One region of the Brevibacillus sp. genome, then DNA from elsewhere that is predicted to be linked to it. Evidence: riboswitches for the same ligand, from Rfam matches in the RefSeq annotation. Region 1 holds a riboswitch; each other region holds the start of a gene.
What was found. A riboswitch is a leader RNA that binds a small molecule or an ion and turns the genes downstream of it on or off. The one in region 1 is predicted to bind cobalamin.
Positions count from the first base shown of each region.

Region 1 (4,841 bases):
CCTTGCCGCGCATCGGAGAATTGGCTGACAAGGGAGTCGATTTTGCCGATCGGCTCAATCAATTTTTCACGGCGCATGACGGCGCTTTTGAAACAATCGCTCCGCTCATCAAGCAAAATCTCATTTTGGCTCAGCAGGCGTCCGATGCGCTTGTGCAACTGACAGACAGGCTGCTGCAAATCAATCCCGAACGGTTGCCTACAGCTGCCGAAGTGCAGGCTGTGTCTGACAAGCTAGGCAAAGCTGCGCGTATCGTCGAACACACCTCTGCGCTGGTCGACAAGCTGAACCGCTACATTCCGGGGCAGCCGCTGACGCCTTTTTCCGAGCGGCTCCATAAGCTGGAAGAGAAAATGCATCGGCAAATCGAGATTCTCGATACGATAGCGAAAGCGTTGGCAGACGGGAAAAAGCCCGCAAGAGACTTGATCGAGAGTCTGAATCAGTTGGCGAAAAACACGAGTGCGGAGCTGGGAGACATCCTGGCGCGCTACGATAGCGAAATCGTTCCGAAAATCGCGGAGGGCATCGAAAAGCTGAAAACAGTCGTGGGCGATTCCGCCGAACTGCTGCAAAAAGCAAAAGACAGGCTGCCGGATATCGAGGCGATTTTGAAAGAGACAAAAGCCGGACTGGAGCTGGGGCTGGCCGAACTGAAACGAATCGAGCAGGAGCTGCCGCAGATTCAGGCGCGGGTCCATGAACTGGCGCAAACGTTGCAAAGCAAGTCCGAAGCGTTTGCCAAAGCGATCCACACGGCAGCGCCGTTCCTCAAGCAGCATTTGCCAGAAATCAAGCAAAAGCTCGACCAGGCGGCTGGCTTCATCCAAAACGATTTGCCGCAAGCCGAGGCGGAGCTGACCAAGCTGGCTGACTTTGTCCGTAACAAGCTGCCGGAGGTGGAGAACGGCGTCCACAGGGTAGCCGAGCTGGTGCGCGATGATCTGCCCAAGCTGGAGAGTGCGATTGCGCAAGCGGCGGACAAGCTGAGAGAGGTCGAGGCGAACAATCACTTTGCCGATCTCGCCAAGCTGCTGCGCGGGGATATCAAGCGAGAGAGCGAGTTTTTGGCAAGTCCGGTGCAGATCAAGGAAAACCGCAAATATCCGATTCCCAACTACGGTTCGGCAATGTCGCCTTTTTACGGAGTATTGTCGCTATGGGTAGGAGCGACCTTGCTGATTTCTTTGCTCAAACCAGACCCGGAGAACCCGGACGGACGCTACAAGCCGTACCAGCTGTACCTTGGCCGTCTGGGCACATTCGTGACAATCGGGCTGTTCCAGGCACTGTGTATTACGCTCGGTGACTTTTACATTTTGGAAGCGTATGTGGCGGACAAAGTTCCGTTTGTCCTTTTCGCGATGCTCGTCAGTATGGTGTTCGTGACGATCACGTATACGCTGTTGTCGGTATTCGGCAATGTCGGCAAGGGTATCGCGATCATTTTCATGGTCTTCCAGTTTTCCAGCTCCGGGGGCACGTTCCCGATCAGCATGACGGCGCCTTTTTTCCAGGCACTCAATCCGTTTATGCCGTTCACCTACGCGATCAGTTTGTTGCGTGAAGGGGTCGGGGGCGTCCTCTGGGAGACGGCGATTCGGGATATTCTCATGCTGTGCGGCTTCATCGGCATCAGTCTGTTTATTGCGCTGGCCTTGAAACGACCGCTGAGCGGGCTGATTCAAAAATCGATGGAAAATGCGAAGAAAACGAAGATCATCGGGTAATCCGCTCGGCCATGATGCCAGCCTGTCAGTAGATGGGCTGGCTTTTTCTATGGCTGAAATATCCAATATTTAGCAAAGAAAAGAATTGTTAATTTTCAAAATAACTGATATATTGAGAGCAAACTTCATACGTGTACAAACAGGTGCAGATAAATTCAACACTTTTATCTGCTTAAAAGGGAAGTTCGGTTCGAATCCGACGCTGTCCCGCAACTGTAATTGGGAGCGATTCGAAGATACCACTGTTTTCGCCAGCCGAAAATGGGAAGGTTCGAAAAGCGATGATCATAAGCCAGGAGACCTGCCTGTTTGAGCGCAACATCAATACCTACGAGGATAGGGGGTGTTAAGTGCGAGATGGATAGGCGTGTTTTTGATTTTCACAATCAGCATGCTTATTTCGGTATTCATTCGCCTCTTAACAACTTCTGCGGAAGTTGTTTTTTTGTGCGGATTTTCAGGAGGGTACGTGACGGATGAGTGATTTTTTGTTTGGAACGGTGGAGTATTTCACCAACGATTTTCAGGCGTGCATTATGAACAACTTGACGATAGAGAACCCGAGCGCGATCAAAGCGCATTACGCGAAATTAAAAGCAGAGGTCATCAGGCGAGCAGAAAATCAGGCAGATCAAGAAAAGCTTTTGCACAATCTCGACAAGGCTTATCAACGTCTAAAGGTCAACTTAATCGGGGCGGAGGATGAAGAGAATGGGAGCTGAAGAAAAGTTTTTTCCAGGTCTGGAAGGTGTAGTCGCTGCGGAAACGAGCATTTCCTTTTTGGATACGAAGCAAGGGGAAATCGTCATCAAAGGGTACGATTTGATCGAGCTGTCCAAAGCGCATCGTTACTTGGATATCGTCCATCTTTTGCTGGAAGAATCGTTGCCGAACGAACAGCAAAAGCGCGAAGTGGAAGAAAAGCTGAAAGCCGAGTACGACATACCGAACCAAGTATTCGACATGCTCAAGCTGCTGCCGGAAAAAACGCATCCGATGGACGGCTTGCGCACCGGGCTTTCTGCGCTTGCCGGATACGACAGCCAACTGGACAACTGCACGGCGCAAGCCAACAAGGAGCGGGCTTACAAGCTGCTGGGCAAAGTGCCGAACATCGTCGCCAACAGCTACCGCGTGATTCAAAAGGAAGCGCTGATCGCGCCGCTGCCGGAGCTGTCGTACAGTGCGAATTTCCTGTACATGATCACGGGCAAAATCCCGTCCGACTTTGAAGAAGCCATCTTCGACCGTTCGCTTGTTTTGTACAGCGAGCATGAGATGCCTAATTCGACGTTTACGGCACGCGTCATTGCCTCGACGATGTCGGATTTGTACGGGGCGTTGACCGGGGCGGTCGCTTCCTTGAAAGGGAACTTGCACGGCGGCGCGAACGAAGCGGTGATGCACATGCTGCTTGAGGCAGGCTCGGTCAAGGAGTTTGAAGCTTTGCTGGAGTCCAAGCTGGCCAACAAGGCGCGGATCATGGGCTTCGGGCACCGCGTGTACATGAAAAAGATCGACCCGCGCGCACTGATGATGAAGGACGCCCTGAAGCAATTGTGTGATGCAAAAGGCGACGACTTGCTGTACCAGATGTGCGAGGCAGGCGAAAAAATCATGGAGCGCGAGAAGGGCATTTACCCGAATCTCGACTACTATGCCGCTCCGGTTTACTGGATGCTGGGGATTCCGATTCCGCTGTACACACCGATCTTTTTCAGCGCAAGAACAGTGGGGCTGTGCGCACACGTCATCGAGCAGCATAGCCACAACCGCCTTTTCCGTCCACGGGTCAACTACATCGGCCAACGCCACGCCTAAATCCAATCCAAGCAGAAAGGAATGAGTCGCTTGTTGAAAATGAATGATCGCACCAAAACAGACCAGTTGCTGGAGGAGATCGCAGACTATGTGCTGACGAAGGAGATTACGAGCGAGGAGGCGTTCCAGACCGCGCGCTACGTACTGTTGGACACGCTCGGATGCGGCATTTTGGCCTTGTCCTATCCCGAGTGCACGAAGCTTTTGGGGCCTATCGTCCCGGGCACAGTCGTTCCGAACGGCAGCCGTGTTCCCGGCACAGCGTATGTGCTTGATCCTGTGCGCGGAGCGTTCAACATCGGATGCATGATTCGCTGGCTCGACTACAACGATACGTGGCTGGCAGCCGAGTGGGGACATCCGTCCGACAACCTGGGAGGCATTTTGGCTGTAGCCGACTATGTGAGCCGTGTGCGCCTGGCAGAAGGAAAAGAACCGCTCGTCGTGCGCGATGTTTTGGAAATGATGGTGAAGGCGCACGAGATTCAGGGAGTGCTCGCGCTGGAAAACAGCTTGAACCGCGTGGGGCTTGATCACGTCCTGTTCGTCAAAATCGCCACGACTGCGGTCGTGACGAAGCTGCTGGGCGGGGGCCGGGAAGAGATCATTAACGCCTTGTCCAACGCATGGATCGACAATTCCAGCCTGCGCACTTATCGCCACGCGCCGAATACGGGATCGCGCAAGTCATGGGCTGCGGGAGACGCGACCAGCCGGGGCGTGCATCTGGCACTGATGGCGCTAAAAGGAGAAATGGGCTACCCGTCCGCACTGTCTGCGCCAGGCTGGGGATTCCAGGACGTTTTGTTCAACAAAAAAGAACTGAAGCTCGCTCGACCGCTCGACTCCTACGTGATGGAGCACGTGCTGTTCAAAGTATCGTATCCGGCAGAGTTCCACGCCCAAACCGCAGCAGAGTGCGCCGTAACGCTGCACCCGCAAGTCATCGACCGACTGGAAGAGATTGATTCCATCACGATTACGACTCATGAATCGGCTATCCGGATTATCGACAAGGTCGGCCCGCTGCACAATCCGGCTGACCGTGACCACTGCCTGCAATACATTACCGCCATTGCTCTGCTCAAAGGAACGATTACAGCGGAGCATTACGAAGACGAAACCGCCAGCGACTCGAGAATAGACAGTCTGCGCGCGAAAATGAAGGTGATCGAGAACAAGCAGTACACGTACGATTACCTCGATCCGAACAAGCGCTCAATCGCAAATGCGCTACAGATTCACTTCAAGGATGGAACGAAGACGGAGAACGTCGAGTGCGAATATCCG
Region 1 covers NZ_DOTK01000047.1:72,001-76,841, reverse strand. Annotated here, with positions in the region: gene DEP07_RS14750 (YhgE/Pip domain-containing protein) at 1-1,730, shown strand, start outside; cobalamin riboswitch at 1,855-2,053, shown strand; gene DEP07_RS14745 (hypothetical protein) at 2,207-2,452, shown strand; gene mmgD (citrate synthase) at 2,442-3,551, shown strand; gene DEP07_RS14735 (bifunctional 2-methylcitrate dehydratase/aconitate hydratase) at 3,591-4,841, shown strand, end outside.

Region 2 (4,841 bases), on a different contig from region 1:
AGCAGCTTCGGCCGAAAGAATACCAATCTATTGAACATGGATGGGTGAATGGCTGAGCAATTGGATGGTTTGCTTTTGAGAAAAATGTGGTATTCGGTGATCAATCACCGAGCAGTTTATTTCCGCTGACGGCTATATTATTGTTGCTCCGATGTGGAATTACGGCGTGCCGCCGATGTTGAAGGCGAATATCGATGCGGTGTGCATCGCCAGAAAAGCATTTCGCATGACGGAAAACGGCGCGGACGGCGTCATTTCCGTCTTGAAACAACTATATATGGAAAAAGGGCCGCCCCGAACATCCATTCTTGTTCGGGGCGGCAATAGTGGCAGTAGCGATGTCGTTACTCGACGTAGCGAATGATGTGTTCGCGCGGCTGTCTTGTTTTCGGGCGCGGCTCGTTTTTGCGGTAGCCAAAGGCAACCATGCAGGCTACGCCGAAGCGTTCCTTGTCCAGCAGTCCTTCAGCTTGCAGGAGTTCCTCTGCCTGTTTTTTGTCGAAGCCTTCGATCGGGCAGGAATCGATGCCGATCATGGCGGCTGAGGTCATCATGTTGCCAAGGGCGATGTACGTTTGTCTGGCTGCCCATTCGAACATGACGCGCTCGTCTGCAAACAGCTCAAAATCTTGCTTCAAAAATTTGTCGTACATGGCGCTTTTCGCGGTGATGACGTTTTCCGGCAAAAGCTGCACGTTTTTCATCTGGTTCATTACGTAGTCGGAATCAGCCGCCATCTCTTGCTTGGTACGCGCCAGGATGATGACAAAATGACTCGCTGTAGCCAGTTGCTTTTGCGCTCCCCAGGAAACGACAGACAGCTTGTCGCGCAGAGCGCGGTTTTGCACGACGAGAAAGTTCCAAGGCTCAAAACCGAATGAGCTGGGAGAAAGGCGAGCCGTTTCCATAATGAAAGCGAAGTCTTCTTGTGCAACCGTTTTGTCTGCGGCAAATTCTTTAGTGGCGTGTCTGGTTTCGTATGCTTGCAAAATCTGTTCTTTTTGGATCATGTTATCCTCCAGATAAGGTAAGTTATTTTGGGGAAGTCATCGGGTAGAACGGACAAAGGACAGGACGGTTTCGATCAGCTCTGCCTCCTGCTCCCACAGTACCAGGTGCCCTGAAGCGATCTCGTGGTAGCGCGCGTCAGGCAGGAGAGCGGCCATTTCCCTTGTCTGCTCCACAGGCACCATGCGATCGTAAGTCAAGCCGATGGCCAGTGCTGGGGCAGTGACTTTGCCAAGCAAAGGCCGCAGGTTGATGCGAGTGTCAAGTTCGGCCTGTTTGCCAGTACCTTCGGCAAGTGTCGCAGCCAAATTGGCGGTAAACTCATGCAACTGCTCCAACGTTTGAAACGAGCTGTAAAACGCCGGGCTGAGGCCAGTGTGGATGGCGAATTGGGCGAACAGCTCCCGATCCTGGCGGAACAGCTTTTGCCACAGATCGAACTGATAGGCGACAGCGAGATCGCTTTCTACCCAGCCCGCGATCGCTGTCACCGATTGGACTCGCTCCGGGTATTTGGCGGCGATGGCCGTTGCTACGACAGCGCCGAGCGAGTAGCCTACGACATGAAAGTGCGTAAAGCCTTCCTGCATAACTGCCTGCACATTTTGCTCGACCAGATCGTCCAGCTCCAGCCGCTCGCGGTCGTCTTGCGTTTTGCCCGAGCCGCTGTAATTGGGGGTGATGACGGTAAAGTCAGGTGCCAGCGCCTTGCCGAGATTGCCCCACGTGCCTTCGTAACTGCCTCCTGTACCGTGGATCAACAGCACGGCAGGCCCGCTTCCTTCTACTGCATATGCGACGTTTATGGGACCAACCTGAACGAATTTTTCCATGAGGGCCTCCTTGAAATCGTGTTTTACAAAAGTGATCTTACCGAATACACTGTAAAAAAGTAAGTACGCACTTTTTCGTTGAATACTTACCAAAAGGGAAGTGAGAACCATGGGGAACCAACAGGTGATTTATCAAATAAACGGCAAACAGTTTCAGTGTCCGATCGAGCTGTCTGTTTCCATTCTTGCAGGAAGATGGAAAACGACGATTATTTGCCAGCTGCTGAACGGGAAAAAGCGGTACGGTGAGCTGAAGAAAAACATCATGGGCGTGAATCACAAAATGCTCGCGGAACAGCTGCGGGAGCTGGAAGAGTCGGGGATTGTGCTGCGGCATGTGTACCCGGTCGTTCCGCCAAAGGTGGAGTACGAGCTGACAGAGCGGGGAGAGGCACTGCGTCCCGTGATTGAATACTTGATCAAATGGGGAGAGCAGTTTGGCACGCCTGTGGCGGATGAAGTGGAGCCGACTGCCTAAAACTGCTGAAAGCACCGGGCCATAATCGCATACGACAACCATACGACCACCTGAGAACGGCGGATTTTTTTCGGGCGAAGGCAAAAAAGGGAAGGAAGCGGCCGATTTGTTTTTACGGTCCCCCCTCCCTATGAAAATAATGGTATAATCAGCCAAGAATAGCAGGCAGCTAGGTGCCTTTGCGAGAGCAAGGGGTAACAGGGAATCGGGTGAAAATCCCGAGCGGTCCCGCCACTGTAATTGGTGAGTTCTCTTTCCAACATGTCACTCGGTGTGGAGCATAACCATCGGGGAAGACGAAAGAGCGCGATGAGCCAAAAGCCAGGAGACCTACCTAGTTTGTCACACCCGTAATCCTTCGCGGAAAAGGTGAGGTGTAGGAAGAAGCTGCGACAGCTTGTGTCTATTTATTCATGATGTCGACTGATTACTTCTACACGTTTGCCTCGTCCGGCGGGACGGGGCTTTTCTATTGATCACAAAAAGATAGGGAGTGGAAACGATGCTGCAAAAGAACCGGAAAAGCTGGATCGGCAAAGCATGGCTGTTTGGCCTGCTCACGATTTTTTTGGTCGTGACTGGCTGCTCTGCTGCTTCACCGTCATCGTCAACGCCTGCGGAACAGAAAACTGAACAGGCGGTGCCGCAGGAAAAGCAGGAGCTTGCTTTTCAAGATTCCGCAGGGACTGCGATCACGGTAAAGCTACCAGTAGAGCGGGTGGTCGTGCTCAATCGCAACACGGCAGAAGCGATCAAGCTGCTGGGAGCCGAGCAGTACGTGCTGGCTACAGGCGACACGACGGTCAAAAATAACCCGTACCTCGGATTTGACAGCAAGCCGGATGTGGGGGAAACGAAGCAGATCAATCTGGAGCAAATCATCAGCTTGAAGCCGCAAATCGTCTTCGCCTATACGAATCGCCCAGACAAGACGCTGGAGGAAAAGCTGGAGCCAGCCGGAATCAAAGTCGTGCGAATGAACAACTATTTGCCGGAACAGATGGATGAGGAGCTGAAGCTGCTCGGAAAAATTTTTGATAAATCGGACAAGGCAGACGAATTTCTCGCCTGGAAGCATTCGATTGAAAAGCTGTTAGCGGACCGGGTGGCAGGCATCAAGGAGGAAGACAAAAAACAGGTGCTTGCCTTGTCAGCCGGATTTCTCAATACGAACGGGGGCTACCGGATTTTCCCCAGCCAGTCGTTGGACGGGAAGCCAGGAGTAGGGGAAGGCTACGCGACGATTCTGGCTGGCGGGAAAGACGCTGCCGACTTGCAATGGAATCCGGCGGAGGCGTCGACTACGATCATGGTCGACGAGGAATATGTGCTCAAGCGCAACCCGGAGGTCATTACCCTGCACGGCACCTGGCTGGGTGGCTACAATGTGAAGGATACGAAGCCGTTTGAGGAAGCGCTGCGCCATATTATGAGCACGACATCTGTTTCGCGGCTCAAGGCGGGGCAAAGCAAAGACATTTACTTTTTCTACACCAACTTTGTCGGATCGGACAAGCGGTATATCGGCAATCTCCAACTAGCCAAATATTTGTACCCGGATAAATTCCAGGATATCGATCCCGAGCAGTATGCCAAAGAGTATTTTGAAAAATGGTTAGGCGTGCCATACCAAGGCATTTGGCACTATTCGTTCAAAGATGTTCAATGACAGCCAAGGACAACCGCTGAGCAAGCCAGTGCAGCGACCGATCCAGGCCATCTATCACGGGAGCGTGAAAAGCAAGCTGCTCGTTTTGACAAGCCTTTTCCTCCTGCTGGTGTTGCTGACGCTTTACGCAGTCAGTCAAGGGGCTGTAGAAGTTGCGTTGCCTGAGCTTTTGGCTATTTTGTCCGGACGCGCTTCCGATGAGATGACCGCCTACATCGTATACGAGATTCGGCTGCCGCGCATGGTCATGTCGATCATTACAGGAGTTTCGCTGGCATGTGCCGGTGCGATTATGCAGGCGATTTTGCGCAATCCGCTGGCAGACCCTTTTACGCTCGGCGTATCGAGCGGAGCGGCTTTTGGAGCAGCATTGGCGATCGTGGCCGGGACGAGTGTGTTTGGCATCAACCTCGTTTCGAGTGGACAGTGGATGATCGCTCTTAATGCCTTTGTGTTTGGCTGTCTCGCTGTGGGCGCGGTCTACGGCATCGCCAAGCTCAAAAACAGCTCGACGACCGTACTGCTTTTGGCGGGGGTGGCCATTGGGCAACTGTTTTCGGCGGGCGTTTCCGGTTTGAAGTTTTTTTCCAACAACGAAGCGTTGAAAGACTTGGTCGTCTGGCTCATGGGGGGATTTTGGGGAGCAAAATGGCAAGTGCTGCACATTTTGCTGCCGCTCGTGATCATCTCGCTTGTCCTTTTGCTGAAATACGCCTGGGACCTGAACTCGCTATGCGCTGGCGAAGATGTAGCGCGAACGCTCGGCGTCAATGTCAAACAAGTCCGCTGGGTGTGCCTTTTGCTCGTTACCTTGATGGCCTCCGTCACGATTGCCTTCACAGGGATTATCGGG
Region 2 covers NZ_DOTK01000078.1:37,832-42,672, reverse strand. Annotated here, with positions in the region: gene DEP07_RS27775 (NAD(P)H-dependent oxidoreductase) at 104-364, shown strand; gene DEP07_RS22885 (NAD(P)H-dependent oxidoreductase) at 345-1,007, opposite strand; gene DEP07_RS22880 (alpha/beta fold hydrolase) at 1,047-1,841, opposite strand; gene DEP07_RS22875 (winged helix-turn-helix transcriptional regulator) at 1,951-2,319, shown strand; cobalamin riboswitch at 2,474-2,671, shown strand; gene DEP07_RS22870 (ABC transporter substrate-binding protein) at 2,822-3,988, shown strand; gene DEP07_RS22865 (FecCD family ABC transporter permease) at 4,017-4,841, shown strand, end outside.
Region 2: linked by a shared signal. The riboswitch ahead of DEP07_RS22870 (ABC transporter substrate-binding protein) and the one ahead of DEP07_RS14745 (hypothetical protein) in region 1 are both predicted to bind cobalamin.

Region 3 (4,841 bases), on a different contig from region 1:
AAACGAGCAAAATCAACGCGCTCGCAAACAGAAGCTTGTGTTCCGGCGGCAAAAATCTCAGACGGTTTTGATACGAAAGAGAGTCAAGCTGCTGCCAGTTCATTTTTTGTTTTTATCCAGCCGACCTTTGTACAAGCCCATCGCATAGCCGACAATGCCCGCTCCCAATGCCGCTTGCACGGCAAACAGCAAGCTCTCCGTCTCGCCTCCTGGCGGTTCAAGCAGCGGCTGGAACCACGGCTCGTACGCAGGGGCAATCTCCTTGATCGCTTCCTCTGCCGCTCCGTCCGCTCCGCCGAACTCCGAGTCCTGCACCAAAAGCAACGGCACGATCGCAAGCACGACGACACCCAGGAGCAGCAGCCAGTTCATTCCTTTTTTCACAGCGATTCCTCCCGTTTCAGCAAGCGCAGCTCCGCCAGCTCTTTTGCATTGTAAGATTGAAGCCAGTTCCAGACGAGCACGGTCAGAAGCCCCTCGCTGATCGCCAACGTAATTTGTGTGATGGCAAAAATGCCAGCGAACTTGGCGAAAGAAGCCAATACCCCGCCAGACTCAGCCGGAAAAGCCAGCGCCAACTGAACAGATGTCACTACATAAGTCGCCAGGTCAGCAAGAGCTGCCGCAGCGAAGACAGCCAAACGTTGTCCTCCGTTGGCACGGACAATCAGGCGGTACACCCCGTAAGCCACCATCGGCCCGACAACCGCCATCGAAACGGCGTTGGCGCCAAGCGTGGTCAATCCGCCATGCGCCAACAGCAAGGCTTGGAACAACAGCACCAGACTGCCCAGCACAGACATCACCCACGGGCCGAACATGATCGCCCCAAGTCCTGTTCCGGTAGGATGGGAGCTGCTTCCCGTCACCGAAGGAATTTTCAAAGCAGACAGCACGAAAGCAAAGGCACCTGATACGCCAATAAGCAGCTTCATTTGCGGGTGTTCTTTGACGATTTTGTTTAACGAACGAATGCCAAGAATGAAGAACGGAATAAATACTACCCACCAGAACAACGCCCACGACAGCGGCAAATACCCTTCCATAATGTGCATCGCGTAAGAAGTTTGCGGTTCATTTACGAGAAAATAAAGAACAAAGCCCGCAATCAATAAACAGGTCGAGACAAAGCGTGATCGATTCAAGGCAACTTCTCCTCCTTTGCTGTTCTTTTTACCGTTTTTTCCAATCAAAAAAGCCCCATCCGATAGCAGACGAGGTATGCGCACAAAACAATAGACATGAACTTCTGTCCAATTGCTCCGTATTCACCGCTCCTTTCCGCGAAGGTCTCCAGGGTGTGGCAAGTAGGTAGGTCTCCTGGCTTTCAGATCGATGCGCTCTTTGTCCTTCCCCATATGAATATGAGTGGAACTTCATCAAAGAGAACTCCCTGATTACAGTGGCGGGACCGCTCGGGACTTTCACCCGATTCCCTGTTACCCTTCGTGCTTATGCACACAAAGGCACCTATTGCCGACAATATCCAATTGTTTGACAGTTCTTGCTTGTCCTACATTATTATACTCAATCGCCCAATCCAGCGTAAAGCTTATTATCAAAAGGCTCCTGCAACCGATGACCTTTTGGCGAATGTCATTGACTGCACGAGCCTTGTTTTTGGTTCTACGTTTTTGATTCTACGCTTTCGCGTCCACGCCAACCGCTTCGCTGATGTGGGAAAAGCCGTCCCGCTGCATCAGCTTGAGCAATTGCTTGTTGATCTGCTTCGAAATGCCAGGCCCTTGATAAATCATGCCAGTATAAACCTGAACCAGGCTGGCGCCCGCGCGTATTTTCTGATAGGCGTCTTCTCCGGTAAAAATGCCTCCGACACCGATAATCGGCACTTTGCCTCCGACTTCCTGATAAATCTCTTTCACCCACGCTGTCGATCGCTCTGTCAGCGGCTTTCCGCTCAAACCGCCCGCTTCCTCGGCGTACCGATGCCCTTGAACAGCTTCCCGCGACAGTGTCGTATTGGTGGCAATAATCCCGGAAATGCCTTCCGCCACAGCCCCTTGCACGACATCGCGCATATGCTCGTCAGACATGTCTGGAGCTACTTTGAGCAAAATCGGTTTTTTCTGAATGCCGCGCGCTTCCAGCTCAGCCGCTTTCTCGCGTATCGCCCGCACCAGCTGGCGCATGCTTTCTGTCTCCTGCAAGTCGCGCAAATTCGGCGTGTTCGGCGAGCTGATGTTAATGACGAAATAATGGCCGTACGCATAGAGCATGTCCAGACACTTGATATAGTCAGAAGCCGCTTCCTCATTAGGAGTGACTTTGTTTTTGCCAATATTGATCCCGATCGGAACATCGGAATAAGCGTAATCTACCAGATGCTGCGAAGCCAAATACGCACCGTGGTTGTTGAAGCCCATTCGGTTGATCACTGCTTCGTGTTCAGGCAAACGGAACAAGCGGGGCCTCGGATTGCCAGGCTGTCCCTGCGGCGTCAAAGTCCCGATTTCCACAAAGCCGAACCCGAGCGCACCGAGCGCATGATATACTTCGGCATTTTTGTCAAAACCGGCGGCGAGTCCTACCGGATTGGGAAAAGTCATTCCCCACAGCTTTGTCGCCAGACGCTCGTCCTTCAACTGGAACATCATTCTGAGCAAGCTTTTTCCCGGAGCAGAATCTTCCATCAGCTTCAAGGCACCAACCGTTTTTTCATGAATCTCTTCCGTATCCATCTGGAACAGATATTTTCTTATGAGCTTATACATCCCGGCTGCACTCCTTACTCCATTTTTACCTCATTGTAGAATACCACACTTTGTTTCTCGTGGGCTAACCTTTATACGCGATACATATTTCCAGTCGAGCAGACAAACTATAACAAAACCAGCGATTTAAAAGGGGACGTATGTTTCATGAAAGCAGACGGAAAAATCGGGATTGGCCAAGCGATCATGGTCATGATGCTCTCAATCGGAATAACCAACCATGTTACCCTTATTCCTCTGCTGCTCAGCAAAGCTGGGCGCGATGCCTGGCTGAGCGTCATTATTGGCGCCATCCCCTTTGCCGTTTGGGCATACGCCCTGTTTTTCATCAATAGACGGATCAGACAGATGTCGCTGTCCCAGTGGCTTCTTTTGCGATCAGGAAAAACCGTCCGGCATCTACTCCTCGCCCCGATCATCCTTTGCCTGTACTTGATGGCCCTCGTCAATTTAATCGATACGCAAACATGGACTACCGTCAACTATTTGCCGCAGACACCGGAATGGGTGACAGCGCTTGCCCTGATCATTTTGTGCGTGTTCGCCTCTTACGGCGGCATAGCTTCTGTCGGCATTACTTCCGGCATCCTGCTGCCTGCCGTTTCGTTATTGGGCATGTTCGTCGCGTTTGGCAACATTCCCAAAAAAGATTATACCCAGCTTTTGCCGCTGTTCCAGAACGGGCTTATGCCCACCCTGCACGCCATGGTGTTTGTAGGAGGAGGATTTACCGAGCTGTTCCTGTTGCTTTTGCTGCAACACCACATTCGCAAACCGCTTCGCGCCGTCCACTATATCATCATGATCGCGATCGTCCTGGTACTGACCCTCAGTCCGCTTACAGGAGCCATCGCCGAGTTCGGGCCTGTGGAATCGACGCGCCAGCGGTTTCCCGCCTTTGAGCAATGGCGGCTTTTGACGATCGGCAAAGACATCGAGAACATGGAGTTTTTCTCGATTTTCCAGTGGCTGTCCGGGTCGTTTATCCGCATTACGCTTTGCTTGCTGCTGCTCGGGGAGCTGCTCGTCCTGCGCACGAAAAAGCAAAGAAAATACGTCATGTTCGTCCTTGGCGCCAGCATGATCGCCCTGACCAGTCTTCCTTACAGCGACATGCAATTCGTGACGTTTCTCTCGAAGATTTACTATCCTTTTTACTTGCTGGTTATGGTAGTCGTCACACTCATCTTGTTCCTGCTGTCGCTGCGAAAACCAACCAGATTGGAGGATGTGAGCCATGACCCTTGAAGAGGAGCTGCGTGATAGATTTGCGCATTGTGCTGATGTCGTCTTCCTGCGGGCTGTCACCCCGAACGATCAGTCTGTGCTCATGCTGTACTGCGAAGGTTTGGCGGACGTACGGCATTTGCAGGAGACGGCTTTGCCTCAATTGGAGCACTGCGTAAATTCTGGCGATCTGCGCTCGCTTCCGCTCGTCCCTTTGTTCACCAATCCGGAGCTGTGGACTGAACGGCTCTTCGCGGGAGACTTGCTGATTTTTTTGGGGGATTCGCCGCCTTTTTCCTGGGACATTTCCAATCGGCCGCAACGGGGTACAGAAGAAGCCAACACGGAAATTTCCATCAAAGGCCCGCGAGACGGCTTCGTGGAGGATTTGTCGACCAATGTGGCCCTCATCCGCAAACGCATGCGAACGATCACACTCGCTTATGAGCCTTTTATTCTCGGCACCCGTTCCCGCAGCCGGATTGCCCTGTTGTATTTGACAGACACGGTCCCTCCCGACCTGCTTGAGATGATTCGCGATCGGCTGATTGCCTGCGAAAACAAAAAAATAATCAACAGTGCGCTGCTGGAAAAAATGCTGAGCGACAATCGCAATTCGTTGTTCCCGCTAGTCGACTATACAGGGCGTCCCGACTTTGCGATTTATTTGTTGCTGCAAGGAAAAGCGGTCATCATGGTGGACGGCTCTCCGCTCGCCCTGATCGCTCCCGTGTCGCTATTGGAGCTGATCAAGTCTCCGGAGGACGATCAGTATCCGATCACGTACGTCTGGCTGGAGCGCATGCTGCGTCTCGGCGGTTTTTGGATTGCCGCTTTTCTGCCCGGGTTCTGGATTGCCTTGTCTGCCTACAATGTCGAGCA
Region 3 covers NZ_DOTK01000045.1:188,985-193,825, forward strand. Annotated here, with positions in the region: gene cbiQ (cobalt ECF transporter T component CbiQ) at 1-103, opposite strand, end outside; gene DEP07_RS14235 (energy-coupling factor ABC transporter substrate-binding protein) at 100-384, opposite strand; gene DEP07_RS14240 (energy-coupling factor ABC transporter permease) at 381-1,145, opposite strand; cobalamin riboswitch at 1,294-1,489, opposite strand; gene DEP07_RS14245 (quinone-dependent dihydroorotate dehydrogenase) at 1,641-2,732, opposite strand; gene DEP07_RS14250 (GerAB/ArcD/ProY family transporter) at 2,880-3,980, shown strand; gene DEP07_RS14255 (spore germination protein) at 3,970-4,841, shown strand, end outside.
Region 3: linked by a shared signal. The riboswitch ahead of DEP07_RS14240 (energy-coupling factor ABC transporter permease) and the one ahead of DEP07_RS14745 (hypothetical protein) in region 1 are both predicted to bind cobalamin.